DNA from 4 places in the Streptomyces sp. NPDC024555 genome. Region 2 is predicted to be linked to each of the others. Evidence: riboswitches for the same ligand, from Rfam matches in the RefSeq annotation. Region 2 holds a riboswitch; each other region holds the start of a gene.
The links. Region 2 has a riboswitch for cyclic di-AMP ahead of ACZ4FH_RS15515 (transglycosylase family protein). Riboswitches for the same ligand answer to the same signal wherever they lie in the genome.
Positions count from the first base shown of each region.

Region 1: it holds a riboswitch for cyclic di-AMP, as region 2 does, so the genes downstream of both, ACZ4FH_RS24275 (LysM peptidoglycan-binding domain-containing protein) here and ACZ4FH_RS15515 (transglycosylase family protein) in region 2, are expected to answer to the same signal.
Region 3: it holds a riboswitch for cyclic di-AMP, as region 2 does, so the genes downstream of both, ACZ4FH_RS33830 (M23 family metallopeptidase) here and ACZ4FH_RS15515 (transglycosylase family protein) in region 2, are expected to answer to the same signal.
Region 4: it holds a riboswitch for cyclic di-AMP, as region 2 does, so the genes downstream of both, ACZ4FH_RS26630 (M23 family metallopeptidase) here and ACZ4FH_RS15515 (transglycosylase family protein) in region 2, are expected to answer to the same signal.

Region 1 is NZ_JBVHKV010000014.1:11,948-15,127, reverse strand. Features, by position in the region: gene ACZ4FH_RS24280 (ABC transporter ATP-binding protein) at 1-812, shown strand, start outside; cyclic di-AMP (ydaO/yuaA leader) riboswitch at 1,124-1,309, shown strand; gene ACZ4FH_RS24275 (LysM peptidoglycan-binding domain-containing protein) at 1,313-2,209, shown strand; gene ACZ4FH_RS24270 (FG-GAP repeat protein) at 2,419-3,180, shown strand, end outside.
Region 2 is NZ_JBVHKV010000008.1:96,960-100,139, forward strand. Features, by position in the region: gene eno (phosphopyruvate hydratase) at 1-354, opposite strand, end outside; gene ACZ4FH_RS15515 (transglycosylase family protein) at 642-1,385, opposite strand; cyclic di-AMP (ydaO/yuaA leader) riboswitch at 1,390-1,559, opposite strand; gene ACZ4FH_RS15520 (transglycosylase family protein) at 1,861-2,841, opposite strand; gene ACZ4FH_RS15525 (cytochrome P450 family protein) at 2,955-3,180, opposite strand, start outside.
Region 3 is NZ_JBVHKV010000028.1:73,544-76,723, forward strand. Features, by position in the region: gene ACZ4FH_RS33820 (STM4011 family radical SAM protein) at 1-122, shown strand, start outside; gene ACZ4FH_RS33825 (SGNH/GDSL hydrolase family protein) at 138-974, opposite strand; gene ACZ4FH_RS33830 (M23 family metallopeptidase) at 1,161-2,105, opposite strand; cyclic di-AMP (ydaO/yuaA leader) riboswitch at 2,109-2,264, opposite strand; gene ACZ4FH_RS33835 (tyrosine-protein phosphatase) at 2,754-3,180, shown strand, end outside.
Region 4 is NZ_JBVHKV010000016.1:108,817-111,996, reverse strand. Features, by position in the region: gene ACZ4FH_RS26635 (M16 family metallopeptidase) at 1-690, shown strand, start outside; cyclic di-AMP (ydaO/yuaA leader) riboswitch at 928-1,096, shown strand; gene ACZ4FH_RS26630 (M23 family metallopeptidase) at 1,110-1,955, shown strand; gene ACZ4FH_RS26625 (GntR family transcriptional regulator) at 2,167-2,853, shown strand; gene ACZ4FH_RS26620 (HPr family phosphocarrier protein) at 3,072-3,180, opposite strand, start outside.

The DNA of each region.
Region 1 (3,180 bases), on a different contig from region 2:
GGGACCTCTCCGCCGGATACCCGGGCCGGCCCGTCGTCGAGCGGGTGAGCCTCACCGTTCCCGCCGGGCGGGTCGTCGCGATCGTCGGCCCGAACGGCTGCGGAAAGTCCACCCTGCTGCGGACCGCCGCCCGGCTCCACCGCCCCGCGTCCGGCAGCGTCCTGGTCGACGGCACGGACATCTGGGCGACGAGCCGCCGCCGCGCCGCCCACCGCGTCGCCCTGCTGCCCCAGTCGCCGCGCGCCCCCGAGGCGGTCACCGTGGCCGGACTGGTGCGCTACGGCCGCAGCCCGCACCAGGGCCTGCTGCGCCAGTGGTCCCGCGAGGACGAGCGGGCGGTGCGCGAGGCGCTGGACGCCACCGGCACCGCGGACCTGGCCGGCGAGCGGCTCGACCGGCTGTCGGGCGGCCAGCGCCAGCGCTGCTGGCTCGCGATGGTCCTGGCCCAGCAGACCCCGGTCGTCCTGCTCGACGAGCCCACCAGCGCCCTCGACCTCGGCCACGCCGTCGAGGTGCTGGAACTCGTCCGCGAGGTCGCGGCGGCCGGCCGCACCGTCGTCATGGTCCAGCACGACCTGGCGGCCGCCGCCCGCTACGCCGATCTGCTCGTCGCCATGAAGGGCGGCCGGATCGTCGCGTCCGGTGTTCCGCGCGAGACGGTCGACGACGCCCTGGTGAAGGAGGTCTACGCACTGGACGCGGACATCCTGAGCGCCCCCGGGGACGGCTCCCCGGTCGTGGTCCCGCGCGCCCGGACCGGGGCCTTCCGCACGGCGCACCCCGGCGGAGCCGCGCCACGCCTGGGCGAATAGTCCGAATCACACTAATTATCCTGATCATTCCGATCGCGCCGATTGTCAACGGGGCCGTTCCGGGTGCCCGTTCGCGGGTCACGCCCTCGATCGAGGGATCAAATCACCCATATCGGACTCAGTGGCCAGCGTCACGTTTGCCGCCCCGGACGCAAGATCGCCAATTCCGGTTCCCTGGCGCGCCAAGAAAAATGACGTCCCCGCATGTGGCCGGTGACACATATCGCGGTTCATTGATCTTGGAATTCGATAATGATCAGGAATTCCGGGCTTGTTCGGCCCGGACTTTCTCGCTTACGGTCACGGTCCATCCGGATGGAACGCCGAATCCTGCCGCCGTCCGGACACCCGACCACACACGTACGGCAGGAGCGGGGGAACCAGGTTTGCCGCCGGTCCGGAAATCCGGAACGGCTAGGGGTGAAGTCGCCTTGTGCGACCGGACATCTCCAGTCCGAACCCGACAGCTCACCTCGCAGGCGACGGAGAGGAAAAGCGCCATGCCCATCGTGGGTAAGCACCGTCGTGCCAAGTCCACCGCCCTGACCCGCGGCTTCATCGCCGTGAGCACGGGTGGAGTCGTTCTCGCACTTCCCCTGATCGCCGCCGGATCGGCCTCCGCCGCCCCCGCCAAGACCGTCGTCGCCGAAAAGGCCGCGGCCCCGACTTCCTTCGCCGGCAAGGAAATCGCCGTGCGCAAGGCCGCGCCCACGACCTATTCCGTGGTCTCCGGCGATTCGCTCTACAAGATCGCCCAGGGGCATTCCCTCAGCGGTGGCTGGGAGCGTCTGTACAAGGACAACCGGAGCGTCGTCGGATCCAACCCCGACCTCATCCACCCCGGTCTGAAGCTCGTCGTCGGCGCCACCTCCGAGGCAGCCGCGCCCAAGGCTGAGACCGGTGCCGAATTCAAGGCCGAGAAGGCCGAGAAGCCGGTGGAGAAGAAGGCGGAGGCCTCGGCCGACCGCGCCGAGAACACCGACCGCGCCGACCGCTCCGAGCGCACGACGGCCGCCCCCGTCGCCGAGGAGACCGTCGCCGCCGCGCCCGTCGCGGAGAAGACCGCCACCACGTACACCAACGACCTCGACGGCTGGATCAAGGAATCCCTCGCCGTCATGGCCGAGCACGGCATCCCCGGCAGCTACGACGGCATCTACCGCAACATCATGCGGGAGTCGACGGGCAACCCCCAGGCCATCAACAACTGGGACTCCAACGCCGTCGCCGGCACCCCGTCCAAGGGCCTGCTGCAGGTGATCCAGCCCACCTTCGACGCGTACCACGTCTCCGGCACCTCGCTGGACATCTACGACCCGGTCGCCAACATCACCGCCGCGTGCAACTACGCCGCCGCGACGTACGGCTCGATCGACAACGTCTTCGGCGCCTACTGAGCCACCGGGACACACGTCACCCGCCCGCACAGCCGGGCATGAACAGGGGTGGCAGGGAGCGGACCCGCTCCTTGCCACCCCTGTCCGCATGTGCCGTACAACCCTTGTGCCGCACCGGCCGTCGAACACGGCGCCAGGAGGGTGACGGGCCCTTCCCGGCCACCCCCCTTCGGACTCCGCCCGGTCGCCTTCGAGCCGAGGAGCCGCTCGTGCGCACCCACCGTCCCGCCGCCGTCGTCGCGGCCTCGTTCCTCCTGCTGTCCGGGGCCGCCGTCGCCGCGCCCCCGGCCCACGCCGGCCCCTCCGCCGGCCTCCGCGCGGGCGACCGCGCCACGGACTTCAACGGCGACGGTTACGAGGACGTCCTCATCGGCGCCCCCGGCGGCACGGCCGGCGGCCGCACCGGCGCCGGTTACGTCACCGTGCAGTACGGCGGCCCCGACGGCATCGGCACGGTCCGGGGCGCCGTCCTCGACCAGAACACCCCCGGCGTCCCCGGCGCCGCCGAGACCGGCGACGGTTTCGGCCGGGCCCTGGCCACCGGGGACCTCGACAGCGACGGGTACGCCGACGCGGTCGTGGGCGTGCCCGGCGAGGACATCGAGCCACTGGCCGACGCCGGTGGTGCCGTCGTCCTCTGGGGATCGCCCACCGGCCTCTCCGGTACGGACAGCGCCTGGTTGCAGGCCCAGGCACCCGCTGCCGGGGCCGCCTTCGGCAGCGCTCTCGCCGCGGCCCGTTTCAGCCCCGACATCCCCGGCGACCAGCTCGCCGTCATCGACCGCGCCGACCTCACCCTGTTCCAGTACGACGAGCGGACCCGTACGGCGCCCGCCACCCGCACCGACCGTGTCCCCGGCACCCCCGGGCACGAAATCGCGCCCCGGGCCCTGACCACCGGGGACTACGACGGCAACGGCCTCGCCGACCTCGTCGTGTCCGGCGTCACCACGGGCACCGAACCGGGGCAC
Region 2 (3,180 bases):
CACGGCGAGCGAGACGCCGAGGATGGCGTTGGCGCCCAGCGAGCCCTTGTTCTCGGTGGCGTCCAGGTCGAACATCGCCTGGTCGATCAGGCGCTGCTCGGTGGCGTCGTAGCCGACCAGCTCCGGGCCGATCTGCTCGATGACGGCGAGGACGGCCTTCTCGACGCCCTTGCCCTGGTAGCGGTTGGGGTCTCCGTCGCGAAGCTCGATGGCCTCGAAGGCACCGGTGGAGGCGCCGGACGGAACGGCAGCACGGCCGGTGCTGCCGTCGTCGAGGCCGACCTCGACCTCGACCGTGGGGTTTCCGCGGGAGTCGAGGATTTCCCGGGCTACGACGACGTCGATGGACGGCACGAGGCATCTCCTTCTGGGATATGACGCTTGGGGTGCGGGGCCACGTGGGCCTTGCGACAAGAGCCTAACCGGCCCGGCGGCCTGCATCGGCCGACCGCCCGACCCCTGGGACGAAAAAGGACCCAAGGGCATGCATCGCGGGAGGAAACGGAAGAAATTTACTGACTGGTAACGACAACAGTTGAACGCTCCCCGGCCCGAACGAGCGGACCCCGGCCCGGCACGCACGGGGGGAGGGTGCGCGCCGGGCCGGGGCGTCCGGAGTCAGCGACGAGGAGGGATCGCGACTACTTGGTCAGGTGGAGCTGCTGGCCCGGGTAGATCAGGTCGGCGTCCTTGACGATGTCCTTGTTCAGCTCGAACAGGGCCTGCCAGCCGCCCTCGACACCGTGCTCGGCGGCGATGGCGCTCAGCGAGTCGCCGGTGACGACCTTGTACTCGCCGTCGCCCTTGGCGACCTTCTGGCCGGTCGGGGTGGTGACGGTCTTGGCGGCCTTCTTCGGCTCGCTCTTCGCCGGGGCGGAGGAGCGGTCCGAGCGGTTGGTGGCCGGGGCCTCGGTGCGCTCGGCCTGCTTCTGGGGCGCGGCCTCCTGCTTGGGGGCCTGCTCGGTCTTGGCGGCGGAGGAGCCGGTGTCGACGCCCGGGTCGACACCGTCGTTGGTCAGGTTGCCGGCGCCGGCGCAGGCCCAGGCGCCCGGACCCTGGAGGGCGAGGAGCTTCTCGGCGGTGGCGATCTGCTGGGCCTTGGTGGCCAGGTCGGCACGGGGCGCGTACTGGGTACCGCCGGCGGCGGCCCAGCTGGACTGGGAGAACTGCAGGCCGCCGTAGTAGCCGTTGCCGGTGTTGATGGACCAGTTGCCACCGGACTCGCACTGGGCGACGGCGTCCCAGGTGGCCACCGAGGCGGCGGAGGCACCGGTCGCGCCCATCAGCGGGACGGCGACGGCGGCACCGGCGACACCGGCGAGCGTGGCGATCCGGACGGCCTTGGAGGGGCGGCGGTGCTTGTTGGCCTTGCGGTTGAGCAGCATCGAGAGTTCTCCTCACCGACGCCTGCGAGGTGAGCTGTCGGGTTCGGGCCTAGTGAGTTGCCCGGTCGCACGTCCTAGCGTGCGACTTCACCCCAAGCCGGTCCCGGCGTCCTGCGACGTCCGGCTCCGGCGCCTACCTGGGTCCCCCGCTCCTGCCTACGGCGCTTTCGCGTCTGTTCCCTCCGACCGACGGCAGGATTCGGCGTGACGGTCGACGGGGCCCGCGGTGCGAGCGGTTCAGACCGTAAACACACCCAACCCCGACATTCAAAGACGGACATACCGGAAAAACATCCCTTACTTGCATCTGACAAACCTACATTTGCGCAGGTCGGAACGGATGCGACGGGACCTCCCGGACACAACACGCCAGTTCACGCAAAGAGACCTATGTCTCACTTGGTCGAAAGTGGGACATAGGCCTCTGAACTACCCCGGAATCCGGGGCTTTTTCAGCCGGTGGACCGGGCCGGAGTCACTCGGCCGGCGCACCGAGGTCGAGGCTCTGGCCAGGAAGGATCAGGTCCGGGTCGGAGCCGATCTCGTCCTTGTTGGTCTCGTAGAGCGCCGTCCAGCCGCCGGGCAGCTCGTGCTCCTGCGCGATCGCCCAGAGGTTGTCGCCGGTCCGGACGGTGTACGTGCCGTCGGCCGCCGCGACCCCGGCGTCGCGGGCACCCGCCGTGCCGCGCGAGGTGTGCCGCCCCGCGTCGCGGTCCCCGTCGCGGCCGGTCTGCCGGGTCTCCTCGGGCGCGGGCGCGCCGCGGTGCCTGCCGCCCTGCCCGCTGCTCCCGGCCTGCTCCCCGTCGCCCCGCGCCGCGCCGGAGGCGTCCGCCCCCGCGTCGTCCCGCGCGTCCCCCGTACCGGCCGACGGCGACGCAGACGGGGAGGCCGAGGCGTCCGGCTTGGCGTGCTTGCCGCGCGAGGCGTCCGCGCCCTGGTCGTCCGTGCCGCCCCGGTCGTCCGCGGAGGCGTCGTCCTGGGTCCCGGTCTCCGCCGAGGGGTCGGTGCTCGCGCTGCCGGACGGGTCGGCGGAGGGCTGGTCGGCCGGGACGCCGCCCGGGTCCACCCCCGGCAGGCCGGTGTCCGTGGCGAGCCCGGAGATGACCGCACAGCTGGGCCACGCCTTCGGGCCCCGGTCGGCCAGCACCTTCTCGGCGACGGCGATCTGCTGCGAGCGGCTGGCGAGGTCGGCGCGCTCGGCGTAGGACTCGCCGCCGTACGCCTTCCAGAGCTCCGGGGAGAACTGGAGGCCGCCGTAGGAGCCGTTGCCGAGGTCGGCACTCCACATGCCGCCGCTCTCGCACTCGGCCACCCGGTCCCAGGTGGAGGCGTCCGCCGCGTGGGCGCCCGCGGCGCCGAGCAGCGGGATGGCGATGGCCGAGCCGGTCACGCCTGCGGCGACGACGATGGCGGGAGCCTGTCGGGGACGACGGTGCCTGCCGTTCGCGGAGCCCATGGGGATGCCTTCCGTGTGACGGGTGGGTCGAACGGTGAACCTAGCGGGACTCGAACGGATGTCACAAGTCGATGCAGCGCAGATCACGCCGACATCACAGAGTTGACAGAAAGTCACCTTCCGCCTGTGCCCGCTTCCGGACCGAACTCGACCGGAAGCGTGCGCAGTCCGCGCATGATCAGCCCGCCGCGCCAGCGCAAATCGGCTGATTTCCCGGCAAGCCGGAGGTCCGGAAGGCGTTTCAGCAGCGTGGCGAGGGCCGTCTGGCCCTCCAGCCGGGCGAGCGGCGCCCCGAGGCAGTAGTGGATGCCGTGCCCGTACCCCAGGTGCGGGTTGTCA
Region 3 (3,180 bases), on a different contig from region 2:
CGCTGCCCCTGTACGACGTCTTCGCGGGCGGGGTGCTGGAACGTGTACCGGCGGTTGTGGCATCCCGGCTGCTGCCGCTGTCCCCCGTCCCCCCGGCCGGGGTGCCGGCCCTGGGCGACTGAGGACAGCGGGGCCGCTCAGAGCGGCAGCAGATCGGGGCGCTTGGCCTCGACGTGGTCGCCGGAGGATTCGCCGCGCAGCCGCCGGCCGATCCACGGCACGAGGTATTCGCGCGCCCAGTGGATGTCGTCGCGGCGCACTTCGAGCGTGCCGCGCGGGTCCTGCGGCGGCCAGGCCTGGTCCGGGTCGGCGGGCACCTCGTAGCCGAGGACCTGGGCGGCGCGCAGGGCGACGCGGGTGTGTCCCTCGGCCGAGAGGTGCAGCCGGTCGTCGTCCCAGGCGCGCCGGTCCTGGACCGAGCGCAGCGACCACAGGTCGAGCACCGGGCAGTCGTAGCGGTCGGCGATGGCCCGCACATGGGCGGTGTACGTGGCGATCTTGCCGCGCAGATGGCGCAGGACCGGCACCCCGCGGGTGTCGAAGCCGGTGGTCACCATGACGGTGCCGACCGCGCCGGTCAGATCGGCGACCGCGCGCTCGAAGCGCTCGGCCACGTCGTCCGGGTCGGTGCCCGGTCGGATGATGTCGTTGCCGCCGGCACAGAAGCTCACCAGGTCGGGGGCGAGTTCCTTGGCGCGCGGCACCTGCTCCTCGACGATCTGGTCGAGGAGGCGTCCTCGTACGGCGAGATTGGCGTAGCGGAAGTTCCCGTGGGCCGTTCCGGGGTCCGGGAACTGGTCCGGGAGCTGGTCCGCGAGGAGGACCGCGAAGCGGTCCGCCCAGCCGACGAAGGTTCCGTCGGGGCCGGGGTCGCCGACGCCCTCGGTGAAGCTGTCGCCAATCGCCGCGTACGACTCGATGGCGCCCTGTCGTCGTCCGGCGCCCTGCTTGATGTTGTTCGAATCGTCTGCCACAAGGGCATATCCTGCACCGCCGAATGTGACCTACGCGACCGTAATAAGGGGTTGACGGGTGGTGAGATAGACCACCCGGTCAGGTTTTGGTAAAGGGGGAATAAGCAGAGGGACGGTGCGCCGCCGCGCACCGTCCCTCTCCGTATTGCCGGGGTCCGGTTCACCGGACCCGTACTGCCGGGGGAATCAGACGTTGATCCCGTGCGACGCCAGGTAGGCGATCGGGTCGATGTCCGAGCCGTACTCCGGGCCCGTGCGGACCTCGAAGTGGAGATGCGGGCCGGTGGCGTTGCCGGTGGAGCCGGAGAGGCCGACCTGCTGGCCCGCGGTCACGGTCTGGCCCGCCGAGACGGAGAGCGAGGACATGTGGCCGTACTGGGAGTAGTGGCCGTCGGCGTGCTTGATGACGACCTGGTTGCCGTACGCGCCGCCCCAGCCGGCGGTGACGACGGTGCCGGAGGTGATGGCCTTCACGCTGGTGCCGGTGGAGACGGGGAAGTCGATGCCGGTGTGGCTGCCGCTGGACCAGTTGGAGCCGGAGGCGCGGTAGGCGGTGGTGTGGTTGCCCGGGACCGGGTGGACGTAACCGGAGTCGTTGCTCTGGGTGGCCGGGGCGGTGCTCTCCTGGGCGTCCGAGGAGCCGGAGGAGGCCGGGGCCGTGGTCGCGGGGGCCTTGGACTCGGCGGCGGCCGGGGCCTTGGCCGGGGTCTTCGCGGCGGGGGCCTTCGCGGCGGCGGACGCACCGGCGGAGTGGCCCCAGCTCTTCGCACCGAGGGTCAGCTTCATCCCCGGGAAGATCAGGCTCGGGTTCTCGCCGACGACCTCGCGGTTGTCCTGGTACAGCTTCTGCCAGCCGCCCTTGACGTGGTGCTCGGCGGCGATCTTCGAGAGGTAGTCGCCGGAGACCACGGAGTAGGTGGTGGTGCCGGCCTGGTGGGCGGCGACCGGCTTGGCCGGGGTGGCGTGCGCGGCGGCGGCCGTCTTCGCGGCGGGAGCGGTCTGCTCCGCGGCGCTGGCACCGGTGGCGCCGAGCAGCGGGAGCGCGATGACGGCTCCGCCGGCGCTGGCGACGACGACGCCGCGGGCGATGGTGCTGGACTTGGGACGGCGGTGCTTACCCGAGATGGGCATGAAGGATTTCCTCTCCGGCGCCTGCGAGGTGAGCTGTCGGGTTCGGACTGGAGATGTCCGGTCGCGCCGGGCGCGACTTCACCCCTAGCCGTCGGGAATTCCCGGACGGCGGCCTACCTGGTTCCCCCGCTCCTGCCACGCGGTGAGTGAGTGCGAATTCCGGTCGGCGGCAGGATTAGGCGGTCCGTCCGGATTGACATGGAACGTAAGCGAGCCGGGACGGCGGAAACAAGCCATCGCTTCCGCCGCGGATTCCACACCCGAATCCCGGCACGGAATTCCGGTCACCCTCCGTGGATTACGGATCTTGGCTTTCCGCGAGGTGCCGGGGAATACCCCACGGCCGCGCCACCACACACCGTCACGGATATGATCCCGCTCACGAGGGGCCGGCCATCTCCCGCGCAATCAGGGCACGTTCGACTAAATACATCAAATCGGACATGTCATGGCCACCGCCCGTACCGGACCGGCACTCCGCGGGTACGGCCGGCGTTCCGATACGGCCCGCGCGGCACCTCCGGGCACCCGCCACAAGCGCGGAAGAAGGCGGACGCCGAGATGATTGCCCGACGAAACAATGTCGTATCGTCACGGAAGTGAACGCTCCGGCGACCCGCGCCGGCGACCGAGCCTCCAGGAGTGAACGTGACGCAGCAGCTGCCGCAGACCCCGCCGACGGAGCCCGAGCTGACGGGGGTCCGCAACTTCCGGGACGTGGGCGGGCTCCCCGCCGCCGACGGGCGCCGGGTGCGTTTCGGACGGCTCTACCGCAGCGGTCATCTGGCGCACGCGACCCCCGAGGACGCCGCCTTCCTCTCGGGCCTCGGCCTGCACACGGTCTTCGACTTCCGCAACAGCGCCGACCACAAGCTCGACGGACGGGACGTGGAGCTGCCGGGCGTGCGCAATGTGAGCATCCCGCTCAGCGACCCCGCGGACGGAGCCGAGTTCTGGCGGATGGTCCGCGACGGGAACATGGCCGAGCTGCGGTCGATCCTGGCCGACGGCAAGGGCACCGACCGCATGATCGCCTCGTACCGCCGGACCATCCTGGACCGCACGGCCGAGCACA
Region 4 (3,180 bases), on a different contig from region 2:
GTCGAGCCCCGCCCGGCCCCGCCGATCACCGCCGACGACACCGGCCGCGTGGTGATCGTGGACCGTCCGGGCGCGGTGCAGACGCAGCTGCTGATCGGCCGGATCGGCGCCGACCGCCACGACAGCGTCTGGCCCGCGCAGGTGCTCGGCACCTACTGCCTCGGCGGCACGCTGACCTCCCGGCTCGACCGGGTGCTGCGCGAGGAGAAGGGCTACACCTACGGCGTGCGCGCCTTCGCCCAGGTGCTGCGCTCCTCGGCCCCCGACTCGGCCTCCGGGGCGACGGGTGCCTCGATGCTCGCCATCAGCGGTTCGGTCGACACGGAATCCACCGGTCCGGCGCTGGACGACCTGTGGAAGGTGCTGCGCACGCTGGCCGCCGAGGGGCTGACGGACGCCGAGCGCGAGACGGCCGTGCAGAACCTCGTCGGGGTCGCCCCGCTGAAGTTCGAGACGGCGGCCTCCGTCGCCGGGACCCTCGCCGACCAGGTCGAGCAGCATCTGCCGGACGACTACCAGGCGACGCTGTACGCCCGGCTCGCCGAGACCGGCACGGTGGAGGCGACCGCCGCCGTCGTGAACGCGTTCCCGGGGGACCGTCTCGTCACGGTCCTGGTGGGGGACGCCTCGCAGATCGCCGAGCCCGTCCGGGCCCTGGGCATCGGAGAGGTGTCGGTCGTCACGGGCTGAGGGCCGGCCGGCCCGGTCGCGTCGTCGACGGACGCGTCCGGAGGGAACGGGACCGAGGGATGGACCGCACGGAGAACACTCCGTGCGGTCCATCCCTTTTGTCTGTTTTGGGGTGGAAGGTGGCTGTTCGCCCTGTGGGATGTGCGACAAATCCGGCTGTCCGTTTGGTCCGCCTCCGTGCCGCCGCTTAGCGTCGGCTCCGCTGTCCGCACCCGTATGCCGCATCCGTGACGTACCGGGCAGCCATCGCCGAGTCCCCCTCAGGCGCGAGCCGGGGGAGCCGGGGACCCACGCAGTCCCTGGGGTGAATCGGACGCCCATGCCCCGGACCGGGGTCACGGCATCCGTAGGAGACCTTCCTGCTCCGAACCCGTCAGCTAACCCGGTAGGCGAGAAGGAAGGAAAGGACCAGCCACTCCATGGCGTTCACCCGTGCCACCGGGAAGCATCGTGCCCCGGGCCGTCTGACCCGCGCCGGTGCGAAGGCCGTCGGCATCGCGACCCTGGCCACCACCGGAGTCGTCGGCGCACTGGCCTCCCCGTCCGTCGCCGCCGACGCCGAGACCCCGTCCGCCGCCGACACCGGCCTCACCCAGGTCATCGCCATCGAGCAGGACCTCGCCGACCGCGTCGGCGCCCAGGCCGAGGCGCAGCAGCACCAGGCCGACGCCGCCGCGAAGAAGAAGGCGAAGGCCGAGGCGGCCGCCAGGAAGAAGGCCGAGGCGAAGAAGAAGGCCGAGCTCCGGGCGGAGGCGAAGAGGAAGGCCCGCGCCGCCGCCGAGGCCCGCGCCGCCGACGCCGAGGAGGCCCGCGAGAGCGCCGCCCGCGCCGCCCGTTCCGCCGAGCGCGCCCGCCTCGGCGCGTACCGGCTCCCCGTCGCCGGGACGTACGTCTCCACCGGCTACAAGTCGAGCGGTTCCCTCTGGTCCTCCGGCAGCCACTCCGGCATCGACTTCCACGCCGCCTCCGGCAGCTCCGTCGTCGCCGTCGGCGCCGGCACGGTCGTCGAGGCCGGCTGGGGCGGGGCGTACGGCAACAACATCGTGCTGCGGATGACGGACGGCACGTACACCCAGTACGGCCACCTGTCCTCGATCGGTGTGTCCGTCGGCCAGAGCGTCGCCGCCGGGCAGCGGATCGGACTCTCCGGCTCCACCGGCAACTCGACCGGTCCTCATCTCCACTTCGAGGCGCGCACCACGCCCTCGTACGGCTCCGACACGGACCCGATCGCCTACCTCCGCGCCCACGGCGTCTCCCTCTGAGACCCGCGACGCCCCGAAGGCCCCGGCACGCACCGCCGGGGCCTTCGGCGTGTCCGGGGGAGGCATGGGACACCCGCGCGCGACTCGTCCCGGGGCCAAAAGATATTCATGAATGAACGCCCGGCATCGGAAATGCGTCCGCATTGCAATAGAGTCACGGGACAGGTGTCGATCGGCCGCGATCCGCGGGGACGAGGGCGGGGGTTCGGACATGCGTATTCCAGCGCATTCGGTATGCACGGCCATTCGTGAAGACATTGTGTCGGGTGTCTTCGAACGCGGCAGCCGGCTCACCGAGGAGGTGCTGGCGCGACGGTACGGGGTCTCCCGCGTGCCGGTGCGCGAGGCGCTGCGCACCCTGGAGTCCGAGGGGTTCGTGGTCACCCGCAGACATGCCGGAGCCTGTGTCGCCGAACCCACCGAGCAGGAGGCCGTCGACCTCCTGGAGATGCGGACGCTGCTGGAGCCGCTGGGGGCGGCCCGTGCCGCGCGGCGCCGCACCGAGGCGCATCTGAAGGTGCTCCGGGGCCTGGTCAGGCTCGGTCAGGAGCGGGCCAGGCGCGGCGAGGGCGAGGATCTGCGGTCCCTGGGCGCCTGGTTCCACGAGACGCTCGCCCAGGCCTCCGGCAGTCCGGGCCTCATCGCTCTGCTCACCCAGCTCCGCCACAAGATCGCCTGGATGTACACGGCCGACCCGCCGTCCCGGCCGGGCGACGTCTGGGCCGAGTACGGGGCCATCGTGGACGCCGTGGCGCGCGGCGACGCCGAACGGGCCAGGGCCCTCACCGCCCAGCAGGCCGAGCGGGCCGGGGCCGCGCACCGGCTGCGCCGTTCCGCCCCCGCGGGGAAGGTGAGGAATGCGCAACATCCCGTACACACCCCGAGCGGCCGTTCGTAATGAAGGCGCCGTATACAAAGAGGAGCGGAATTCGAGGGGGCCTTTTCTGCTGCCCTGAATTCGGTTTTCTTTCCAGGGGTGCCGTTATTCGTGCCGAAGGTCGTCGCCGATTCGTCCGGCGGTGACGCGGCGCCCCGGAAAGCGAAAACCGCGCCGCCCCGGTCGGGGGGTGGCGCGGTTTCGGCGCGGAGTGCTCCGGCGGGTGCGGCCGGTCCGGGTCAGACGGTCTCGGGGAGCTCGTCCAGGCCCTCGGCGACCAGCTTGGAGAGGCGGTCCAGAGCGGCGTCGGCGTTCTCCGCGTCGGACGCCAGGACGATCTCCTCGCCG